One region of the Bradyrhizobium xenonodulans genome, then DNA from elsewhere that is predicted to be linked to it. Evidence: riboswitches for the same ligand, from Rfam matches in the RefSeq annotation. Region 1 holds a riboswitch; the other holds the start of a gene.

Region 1 (5,133 bases):
ATCGCGCGGGTGAGCTTGGCCAGATCCTCGGTGAAGGTGCCGAGCATCTCCAGCACGGCTTCCTTGTTGGCGAGGAACACGTCGCGCCACATCGTCGGATCGGACGCGGCGATGCGGGTGAAGTCGCGAAAGCCGCCGGCGGAGAATTTGATGACCTCGGACTCCGTCACCTGCGCCAGCTCGTCGGCGGTGCCGACGATGGTGTAGGCGATCAGATGCGGCAGGTGGCTGGTGATCGCGAGCACGAGATCATGATGATCCGGCGTCATGATCTCGACCTTGGCGCCCATCGCGGCCCAGAACGCGCGCAGGCGGTCGGTAGCCGCCGCATCGACGCCTTCCGGCGGCGTCAGAATGCACCAGCGATTGATGAAGAGCTCGGCGAAGCCGGAATCCGGGCCCGAATGCTCGGTGCCCGCCACGGGATGCGCCGGCACGAAATGAACATTCTTCGGCAGATGCGGCGCCATGTCCCTGACGATGGCGCCCTTGACCGAGCCGACGTCGGACACGATCGCACCCGGCTTGAGATGCGCAGCAATCTCCTGCGCCACCGGCCCGCAGGCGCCGACGGGAATGCAGAGGATGACGAGATCGGCATCCTTCACCGCTTCCGCATTGGTCGCCGCGACCTCGTCGACGATGCCGAGCTCCATCACCCGCGCGCGCGTCTTCTCCGAGCGCGCGGTGGTGACGATCTCGGAGGCCAAGCCCTGGAGCTTCGCAGCGCGCGCGATCGAGCCGCCGATCAGGCCGAAGCCGATCAGCGCGACGCGCTGGAAGTGCGGATTGACGCTCATTTGCCGGCCATGAAGTCGCGCAAGGCATCGACGACGAGGCGGTTGGCCTCCTCGGTGCCGATGGTCATGCGCAGCGAATGCGGCAGGCCGTAATTCTTCAGCGCACGCAGCACCAGTCCCCGCTTGGTCAGGTAGGCGTCAGCCTCGTCCGAGGTCTTGCCCTTTTCAGGGAAGTGGATCAGCACGAAATTGGCGACGCTCGGCGTCACCTTCAGCCCGAGCTTGCCGATCTCCTCGGTGAGCCAGTTGCGCCAGGTCTCGGTGAACTGCTTCGACATCGCCTGGTGCGCGGTGTCCTCGATCGCGGCGACCGCGGCGTACATCGCCGGCGTCGACACGTTGAAGGGGCCGCGGATGCGGTTGACCGCGTCGATGACGTGCTCGGGGCCGAACATCCAGCCGATGCGCAGCGCGGCGAGGCCGTGGATCTTGGAGAAGGTGTGCGTCACCACCGTGTTCTCGGTGGTGGCGACGAGCTCGATTCCCATTTCATAGTCATTACGAGAGACGTAGTCGGAATAGGCGGCGTCCAGCACCAGCAGCACGTGCGAGGGCAGGCCGGCGCGCAGGCGCTTGACCTCGTCGAACGGCACATAGGTGCCGGTCGGATTGTTGGGGTTGGCGAGCCAGACCAGCTTCGTCTTCGGCGTCACCGCCTTGAGGATGGCGTCGACATCGCAGGTGAAGTCTTTCTCCGCGGCGACCACGTTCTTGGCGCCGACCGCCATGGTCGCGATCGGGTAGACCAGGAAGCCGTGGGTGGTCGAGATCGCCTCGTCGCCGTGGCTGAGATAGGTGTGGGCGAGCAGATTGAGGATCTCGTCCGAGCCGGCGCCGCAGATGATGCGGTTGGGGTCGAGACCGAATGAGCGGCCGATCGCTTCGCGCAGCACGCGCGAGGTTCCTTCCGGATAGTCTTCCAGATGCGCCGCCACGTTCTTGAAGGCCTCGATCGCCTTCGGCGAGGGCCCGAACGGCGTCTCATTGGCCGAGAGCTTGAACACTTTGCGGCCCGGCTCCGCCACCGGGCTCTTGCCGGGCGTGTAGGGCGCAATATCGAGAATGCCGGGATTCGGCACGGGGCGGGACATCTTCAACTCCGAAATGGCGGGGTGGGCTCGCGACTTACGATTTCGCCCCGGTCGGGGGCACCGTATAGCGCGTTGCGTGGCTGCCGACGAGGGCCGTGGAGCGCACCGAGGCCCCCGCTTCGATCAGGGCAGCCTTGATTTTGTCGATGCTGGTCGCGCTCGTGACCGAGACCAGCAGGGCCGCGCCGTCGAAGGCGGTATCGGGCACCGCCACGATCTCGGCGAGCGGCGACAAAGCGCGTGCGACCTCGGCGTTCCACCCGGACACGCGCACGCTGAAGGTCTCGACTTCCGTCACCAGGGCGCTGTCGGGGACGCGCGAGATCGCGAACACCGGCAATGCGGCCGGATGGTCGGCGCGCTCGACGAAGGGCATCAGCGCGATGATCTTCGGGGCCCCGTCCGCTTCCAGCTCCAGCCACCATGGCGTGCGGCTGGAGGTCGCCGAGACCAGCGCCAGGTCGCCCTTGGATTTCGCCACCGCCTCGACCGCCGCCTGTGCGCTGAAATGCGCGACGTAAGGCACGGTGAAGCCGAAATGGAAGCGCGCGGAATCGCGCATCGCCGGCTCGCTCACGGAGATGTCGGCATGCACGGAGAACGGCGCCTGGACGTAGGTGAAGGTCGAGATGATGACGCGCCAGATGCTCTCGACCGTGTCGAGGGGCAGGATGCCGCTATGACGCTGCACGAGGTCGCGCATCATGGCGGCCTCGCGCGCCGGACGGAACGCCGAGCCGACCTCCTGGGTCTGCTTGACCTGGATCAGGCGGTCGATGATGTCGCCGCGCTGCATCAGCAGGCGATGCATGCCCTCGTCGATCGCGTCGATCTCCTTGCGCAATTCCTGGAGCGATGGTGGCGCGGGCGGACGTTGGGACATATCTGACTTGGACTTTTGAGAGCTTGGACTGTCGAGAGGCGTTCCAATATGGACCGGCCAAGCAAGTTGATAAGCTCGGATCCGTCGCGGTGGATGTCCTGATTAGGCAGTCGGAGCGGCGAAAGCAAAGAGAAATCACGGCCTTTTCAGCGGGGCGTGACGGAGAGGAATTTGGTTAATCCGGACCGCGACTTGACGAAAACCGGCCAAGACAGTAGGTTTTGCCTGTTCCGTGGTCATTTGAGCCGGCCGGCTTGCAGCCACGTTAAAAAACTCGCTAAACAGGCCGGGGACGTTTCCGATCCCGGCCGAACCTATCGTTCAGGCCGGGTTTTTCATGGCCTGATTCCAGCGGCGGCCTGACGGCCGTCGCAAACGAGGTCGATGATGGTTGGCGTCAAGTCTGTGCCGAGTCCCGCGATCAGCGCTGACGACCGGTCGCACGAGGTGGATCATCCGAGTTCGCAGGTCGCGCAGTTCGGCGCCGAGCAGCCGCTGCGGCTCGATTGCGGCGTCGACCTCTCCCCGTTCCAGATCGCCTACCAGACCTATGGCGAGCTCAACGCGGATCGCTCCAACGCGGTGCTGATCTGCCATGCGCTGACCGGCGACCAGCATGTCGCCAATGTGCATCCCGTCACGGGAAAGAATGGCTGGTGGGAGACGCTGGTCGGTCCCGGCCGGCCGCTCGACCCCAGCCGCTACTTCATCATCTGCGCCAACGTGATCGGCGGCTGCATGGGCTCGACCGGGCCGGCCTCGATCAATCCCGCGACCGGCAAGGTGTGGGGACTGGATTTTCCCGTCATCACCATTCCCGACATGGTGCGTGCGCAGGCGATGCTGATCGATCGGCTCGGCATCGACACGCTGTTTGCCGTCGTTGGCGGCTCGATGGGCGGCATGCAGGTGCTGCAATGGACCGCGGCCTACCCCAAGCGCGTCTACTCTGCACTCGCGATCGCCTGTTCGACGCGGCACTCGGCGCAGAACATCGCCTTCCACGAGCTCGGCCGCCAGGCCGTGATGGCCGATCCCGACTGGCACAATGGCGGCTACGCCGATCACGGCATCCATCCGCATCGCGGCCTCGCGGTGGCGCGGATGGCCGCGCACATCACCTATCTCTCCGACGCGGCGCTGCATCGAAAGTTCGGCCGCCGCATGCAGGACCGCGAGCTGCCGACCTTCTCGTTCGACGCCGACTTCCAGGTCGAGAGCTATCTGCGCTACCAGGGCTCGTCCTTCGTCGAGCGGTTCGACGCCAACTCCTATCTCTATCTGACCCGTGCGATGGACTATTTCGACATCGCCGGCGACCATGGCGGCGTGCTGGCGAAAGCCTTCGCCGGGATCGAGACGCGTTTCTGCGTCGTCTCCTTCACCAGCGACTGGCTGTTCCCGACCTCGGAATCGCGCGCGCTGGTGCATGCGCTGAACGCGTCGAGCGCGCGGGTGTCGTTCGCCGAGATCGAGACCGATCGCGGCCATGACGCCTTCCTGCTCGACGTGCCCGAATTCTTCGACATCTCCCGCGCCTTCCTGCAATCGGCCGGCAAGGCGCGCGGGCTTACCACCAAGGACGGCTAGCGATGTCTGTACAGGAAGTGCTGCCGCTGGGCGGCCTCACCGCGGAGCAGTCCGGTCATTTCCGCGCCGACCATCTGCTGGTCGCAGAGATGGTCAAGCCCGGCTCGAAGGTGCTCGACGTCGGCTGCGGCGAGGGCGATCTGCTCCAGCTTCTGGAGACCCGCGGCATCGATGGTCGCGGCATCGAGCTGTCGCGCGAGGGCGTCAACCGCTGCGTCGCCAAAGGCCTCGCGGTGGTGCAGGGCGACGCCGATACCGATCTCGTGAATTATCCCGACGACGCCTTCGACTATGTGATCCTGTCGCAGACGCTGCAGGCAACGCGGCAGCCGAAGGTGGTGCTGGAGAATTTGCTGCGCATCGGCCGCCGCGCCATCGTCTCGTTCCCGAATTTCGGCTTCTGGCGGATGCGGCTCCAGCTCCTGATCGGCGGCCACATGCCGCGCACCGACAATCTGCCGGCGACCTGGTACGACACCGCCAACATCCATTTCTGCACCATCAAGGACTTCGTCGAGCTCTGCGACGCCATCGGCGTCAAGATGGAGCGCGCCGAGGCGCTCGACCTCTACGGTCGCCCGCTGCGGCTGCGACTGCCGTGGTGGGTGTGGAATATGTTCGGCGAGCAAGGGGTGTTTCTGCTGAGCCGGGGCGGAAGGAAGTAGCAGTTACTCGTGATTGCGAGCGCGGCGACGCGCTCTGCTGTCATCGCCCGGCTTTGACCGGGCGATCCAGTATTCCAGAGGCGGCGTCGTGATACGGAGAAGCC
Region 2 (5,133 bases), 1.4 Mb from region 1:
TCGTCCTCAAGAGGCCCGACGAGAGGATTGTAGACGGTTCTGGGCTGCGATTGCCTCGGGGCGATCGAGCGAAGATGCTGCGGTTGAGGCCGGGGTATCGCCTTCGGTTGGAGTGCGCTGGTTCCGGAGGGCGGGCGGCATGCCGCCAACACATTTGTCACCGTCGTCAAGGCTTCCATCGGAGCGCTATCTCTCGTTCGCCGAGCGCGAGGAGATCGCCATCTTGCGTGTGCAGGGTCATGGGGTGCGAGCCATCGCTCGTCAGCTTGATCGAGCTCCCTGCACGATCTCTCGTGAACTCCGTCGTAATGTGGCGCGCCGCCACGGCGCCCCACAGTACCGAGCAACCACGGCACAATGGCACGCTGATCGGTCCGCCCGACGGCCCAAGCCGGCGAAGTTGGCGATCAATCCGCCCCTGCGGGATTACGTGCAGGACAGGCTTGCCGGTATGATCGCCAAGCCGGACGGGGAGCTCCTGGCTGGCCCGAAGGTCGTGTGGAAGGGACGCCGGGCTGTGCATCGGCAAAACCGGCGCTGGGCCAGGGCATGGAGCCCGGAACAGATTTCTCGGCGACTTCGGCTGGACTTTCCCGAGGATGAGACGATGCGCATCAGTCACGAGGCGATCTATCAGGCACTTTATGTGCAGGGTCGAGGAGCTTTGCGCCGCGAACTGACGGCCTGCTTGCGCACCGGGCGGGTGTTGCGGATGCCGAGGGCGCGCGTCCGCAAAGGCAGAAGCTTCATTCCTTCCGAGATCATGATCAGTCAACGTCCGGCGGAAGCCGCCGATCGAGCTGTGCCGGGCCACTGGGAAGGTGATCTCATTATGGGTCTTGGAAGTTCCGCGATCGGCACCTTGGTGGAGCGCACGACCCGCTTTACCATTCTGCTGCATCTGCCGCGTATCACAGGCCATGAACAGGAAGCTCGCGTGAAGAACGGACCTGCACTCGCCGGACATGGCGCTGAGGCAGTGCGCGACGCCATCACCCGCGCAATCGTCAGCATGCCCGAACAGCTGCGTCGATCGCTGACCTGGGATCAAGGAGCTGAACTGGCTCAGCATGCACGCCTGAGGATCGATGCAGGCCTGCAGGTCTACTTCTGTGACCCTCATAGCCCATGGCAGCGCGGCACCAACGAGAACACAAATGGGTTGCTGCGCCAGTACTTTCCAAAAGGGACCGATCTTAGCCTGCACAACTCTGGTGATCTCGAGGCCGTGGCTCTCGCACTCAACACCAGGCCCAGGAAAACCCTCGGCTGGAAAACACCGGCCGAAACTCTCGACCAATTGCTACAAGTGAACGATACACAGGGTGTTGCGACGAGCGGTTGAATCCGCCCTGGATGCCCCGGTCAAGCCGGGGCATGACGGCGGAGAGTGAGGCTAGCACTACACCCGGAAATGCTTGCTCAGCTTGAGGCCCTGCGCCTGGTAGTTCGAGCCGATGCGCTGGCCGTACATCGCGTCGGGGCGGGCCAGCATCTTCTCGTAGACGAGGCGGCCGACGATCTGGCCGTGCTCGAGGATGAACGGCACTTCGCGCGAACGCACCTCCAGCACGGCGCGCGATCCAAGGCCGCCGGCGCCGGCATAGCCGAAGCCGGGATCGAAGAATCCGGCATAGTGCACGCGGAATTCGCCGACCAGCGGATCGAACGGCACCATCTCCGCGGCGTAGTCGGGCGGCACCTGCACGGCTTCCTTGGAGGCGAGGATGTAGAACTCGCCGGGATCGAGGATCAGGTTGCCGTCGGGGCGGGCTGAGATCGGCTCCCAGAACTCTTCCACCGCATAGCCGGAGCGGCGATCGACGTCGACGACGCCGGTATGGCGCTTGGCGCGGTAACCAACGAAGCCGCTGGCCTTCTCGCCCGACAGATCGACCGAGACCGCGACGCCGCCGGAGAGATCGGCATCGTCGATGTCGACGAGGCGCTCGGCGGCATGCAAGCCGTCGAGTTCGTCGGCGTTGAGGATGGCATCGCCGGTGCGGAAGCGCACCTGCGACAGGCGCGAGCCCTCGCGCACCAGCACCGGAAACGTCTTCGGACTGATCTCGGCGTAGAGCGGGCCGTGATAGCCGGCGCCGATCATGTCGAAGCGGCGGGTGCCGTCGGCGATCACGCGGGTGAAGACGTCGAGCCGGCCGGTCGAGCTCTTGGGGTTCGCAGCCGCGACGATCTCCGGCGGCAGCGCGAGACTTTCGAGCAGCGGCACGATGTAGACGCAGTTGGTCTCCAGCACCGCGCCGTCGGCGAGGCTGAACTCATGCAGCTTCAACTCGTCGATGCGCTCGGCGACGGTCGCGCCGGGACCCGGCAGGAAGCTGGCCCGGACGCGATAGGCGATATCGCCGAGACGCAGATCGAGGCTGGCCGGCTGGATCTGGCTTTCGACGAAATCGTAGGCGGGCAGGATGAGACCCGCCTCCGCCATCGCCGCGATCATGCGGTCGGGCAGGATACCATTGGCGTCGGCGGCGACCGTGAAACTCAACCGAGGGTCCTCGTCAGGGGGCAAACGCATCCCGATAGACGGGAAATACTAGCGTTTTACGGCTATCCGATGGACGTCTTGACGGAAAGGGCATTGCGGAATATGAGCATGACTTATCCCGTGGTGATTTGAGCCGGCCGGCTTGCAGCCACGTTAAATAAGTCGCTAAACAGGCCGGGGACCTCTGTGATCCCGGCCCGTGGTTTGATCCAGGCCGGTTTTTTTGTGACCATTTCGATGGTCACGCAGGAGGTCCTATGTCGAAGTCCCCGGCGCCCACCGCGCAATACCGTCCCGAAACCCGTCTGGTCCATTCCGGCACCCTGCGCTCGCAATATGGCGAGACGTCGGAGGCGCTGTTCCTGACCCAGGGCTACGTCTACAACAGCGCCGAGGAGTGCGAGGCACGGTTCAAGGGCGAGGACCCCGGCTTCATCTATTCGCGCTATTCCAATCCGACGATTGCGATGTTCGAGCGGCGCATGATCGAGCTCGAGGGCGCCGAAGCGGCCCGCTCGGCAGCGACCGGCATGGCCGCGGTGACGACCGCGATCCTGGCGCCGCTCAAGGCCGGCGATCATGTCGTTGCTTCCCGCGCCCTGTTCGGCTCGTGCCTCTACGTCATCCAGGACCTGCTGCCGCGCTACGGCATCGAGACCACGCTGGTCGACGGGGCCGATCTCGATCAGTGGCAGCGCGCCGTGAAGCCGAACACCAAGACGTTCTTCCTGGAGAGCCCGACCAACCCCACGTTAGATGTGCTCGACATTCCCGGCATCGCCGAGATCGCGCACAAGGGCGGCGCGCGGCTCGTCGTCGACAACGTGTTCGCGACGCCGATCTGGCAGAGCCCGCTCGCGCTGGGGGCCGACGTCGTGGTCTATTCCGCGACCAAGCACATCGACGGCCAGGGCCGCTGTCTCGGCGGCATCATCCTGTCGTCGGAAGCCTTCATCGCCGAGCACATCCACAATTTCATGCGCCAGACCGGCCCGTCGATCTCGCCGTTCAACGCCTGGGTTTTGCTCAAGGGACTGGAGACGCTGGGTGTGCGGGTGCGCGCACAGACCGACACGGCCGCGCGCATCGCCGACGTGCTGGCGAGCCATCCCAAGATCTCACGGCTGGTCTACCCCGGCCGCGCCGATCACCCGCAGGCAGCGCTGGTGAAGAAGCAGATGCGCGGCGGCTCGACGCTGGTCGGCTTCGAGGTCAAGGGCGGCAAGCAGGCGGCGTTCCGCGTGCTCAACGAATTGAAGCTAGCGAAGATCTCGAACAATCTCGGCGATGCCAAGAGCCTCGTCACGCATCCGGCCACCACGACACATCAGCGGCTCAAGCCGGAAGACCGTGCCGCGCTCGGCATCAGCGAGGGCTTTATCCGCTTCTCCGCCGGGCTCGAGCATGTCGATGATCTGATCGAGGATCTGACGGCGGCGCTGGAGAAGGCGTGAGGCACGCATTCGATATCGTAGGGTGGGCAAAGCGAAGCGTGCCCACCATTTACGATCACGCCGCCAATAGATGGTGGGCACGGCGCGAAGAGCGCGCCTTTGCCCACCCTACGGCACCGAGTCACATCGGCCGGTACGCCCGCACGTCCGCGGGCACGTTGACGCCGATCTTGATCTGGCCGACGGACCGGATGATGTCGTCGCCGAGAAGCTGGGCGAAGCAGGCATAGCCCCAATCGTTCATGTGCAGGCCGTCGGCGATCACGAACCCCTCGACCGGGATCGCCTGTTTCTCGTGCCAGTCGCGCATCACCTCGAAGCGCGGGAAAATGCCGACGCGGCGGAGCTCGGCGACCTTGCCGAGCAGCTTCACCATCTTGCCGGCGCTCTCGGCGCGCTGGTTGACGGCCGGCGAATATTGCGGATCGACCAGCACGATGTCGGCATCGCCGGCGGCCTGGATGCGGCTGATGCCGCTCTCGACCATCTTCGCGGTGTCGCCGGGATCGAGATTGCGCAGCACCGCGTTGGTGCCGACCTGCCAGATCACGAGATCCGGATGCACGTCGATCACCTGCGTCTGGAGGCGCTTCATCATCTCGGGCGCGTCCTCGCCGCCGACGCCGGCATTGATGACGGTGATATCGGCGGTCGGATAGTGCCGGCGCAGCTGTGCGGCAAGACGGTTCGGGTAGTTGAAATCGGGCGAGCTCGCGCCATAGCCGGCGGTCGACGACGAGCCGAACGCGACGATCACCACAGGCTTGCCGGCAACGAGCTTGCCCGCGACATGCGGCAGCGACCCCATCGTCTTCGAGCCGTCCTTCGGCGCCGGGCACGGCACGCGGCTGAAGATGTCGCCGGCGGATTTCGCGACCTGCTTCACCTTGTCGATGGCGCGCGCGGTGATGCCGCGCTGTTCGGGGGAGGTGGCGGCGACGGTGGTCTGGGAGGGCGAAGCGGGAGCGGGATCAGCCGACTGCTGCGGAGCCGGCGCGGCCTGGGCCTGCACGGCTTGCTGCGCGCGCGACGGTGACACCGGCGTCAGCAACAGCAGCGCCGCCGCTGCGGGCGCGGCCAGCCATGCCGTCAGGCAAAAAGGGCGGAGAGAACTCATTAACGCTAGACCTCAATTTTGCTGCTGGACCGGCCCCAGATGAGCTGCGTCGA

What was found. Region 1 has a riboswitch for S-adenosylmethionine ahead of metX (homoserine O-acetyltransferase MetX). Riboswitches for the same ligand answer to the same signal wherever they lie in the genome.
Region 2: linked by a shared signal. The riboswitch ahead of I3J27_RS37495 (O-succinylhomoserine sulfhydrylase) and the one ahead of metX (homoserine O-acetyltransferase MetX) in region 1 are both predicted to bind S-adenosylmethionine.

Annotation. Positions count from the first base shown of each region.
Region 1 covers NZ_CP089391.1:1,000,597-1,005,729, forward strand. Annotated here, with positions in the region: gene I3J27_RS04735 (prephenate/arogenate dehydrogenase family protein) at 1-800, opposite strand, end outside; gene hisC (histidinol-phosphate transaminase) at 797-1,891, opposite strand; gene I3J27_RS04745 (chorismate mutase) at 1,926-2,774, opposite strand; SAM riboswitch at 2,997-3,076, shown strand; gene metX (homoserine O-acetyltransferase MetX) at 3,162-4,364, shown strand; gene metW (methionine biosynthesis protein MetW) at 4,367-5,029, shown strand.
Region 2 covers NZ_CP089391.1:7,927,082-7,932,214, forward strand. Annotated here, with positions in the region: gene I3J27_RS37485 (IS30 family transposase) at 1-1,345, shown strand, start outside; gene I3J27_RS37490 (2'-deoxycytidine 5'-triphosphate deaminase) at 1,403-2,539, opposite strand; SAM riboswitch at 2,620-2,699, shown strand; gene I3J27_RS37495 (O-succinylhomoserine sulfhydrylase) at 2,767-3,963, shown strand; gene I3J27_RS37500 (SGNH/GDSL hydrolase family protein) at 4,085-5,080, opposite strand; gene I3J27_RS37505 (SGNH/GDSL hydrolase family protein) at 5,093-5,133, opposite strand, start outside.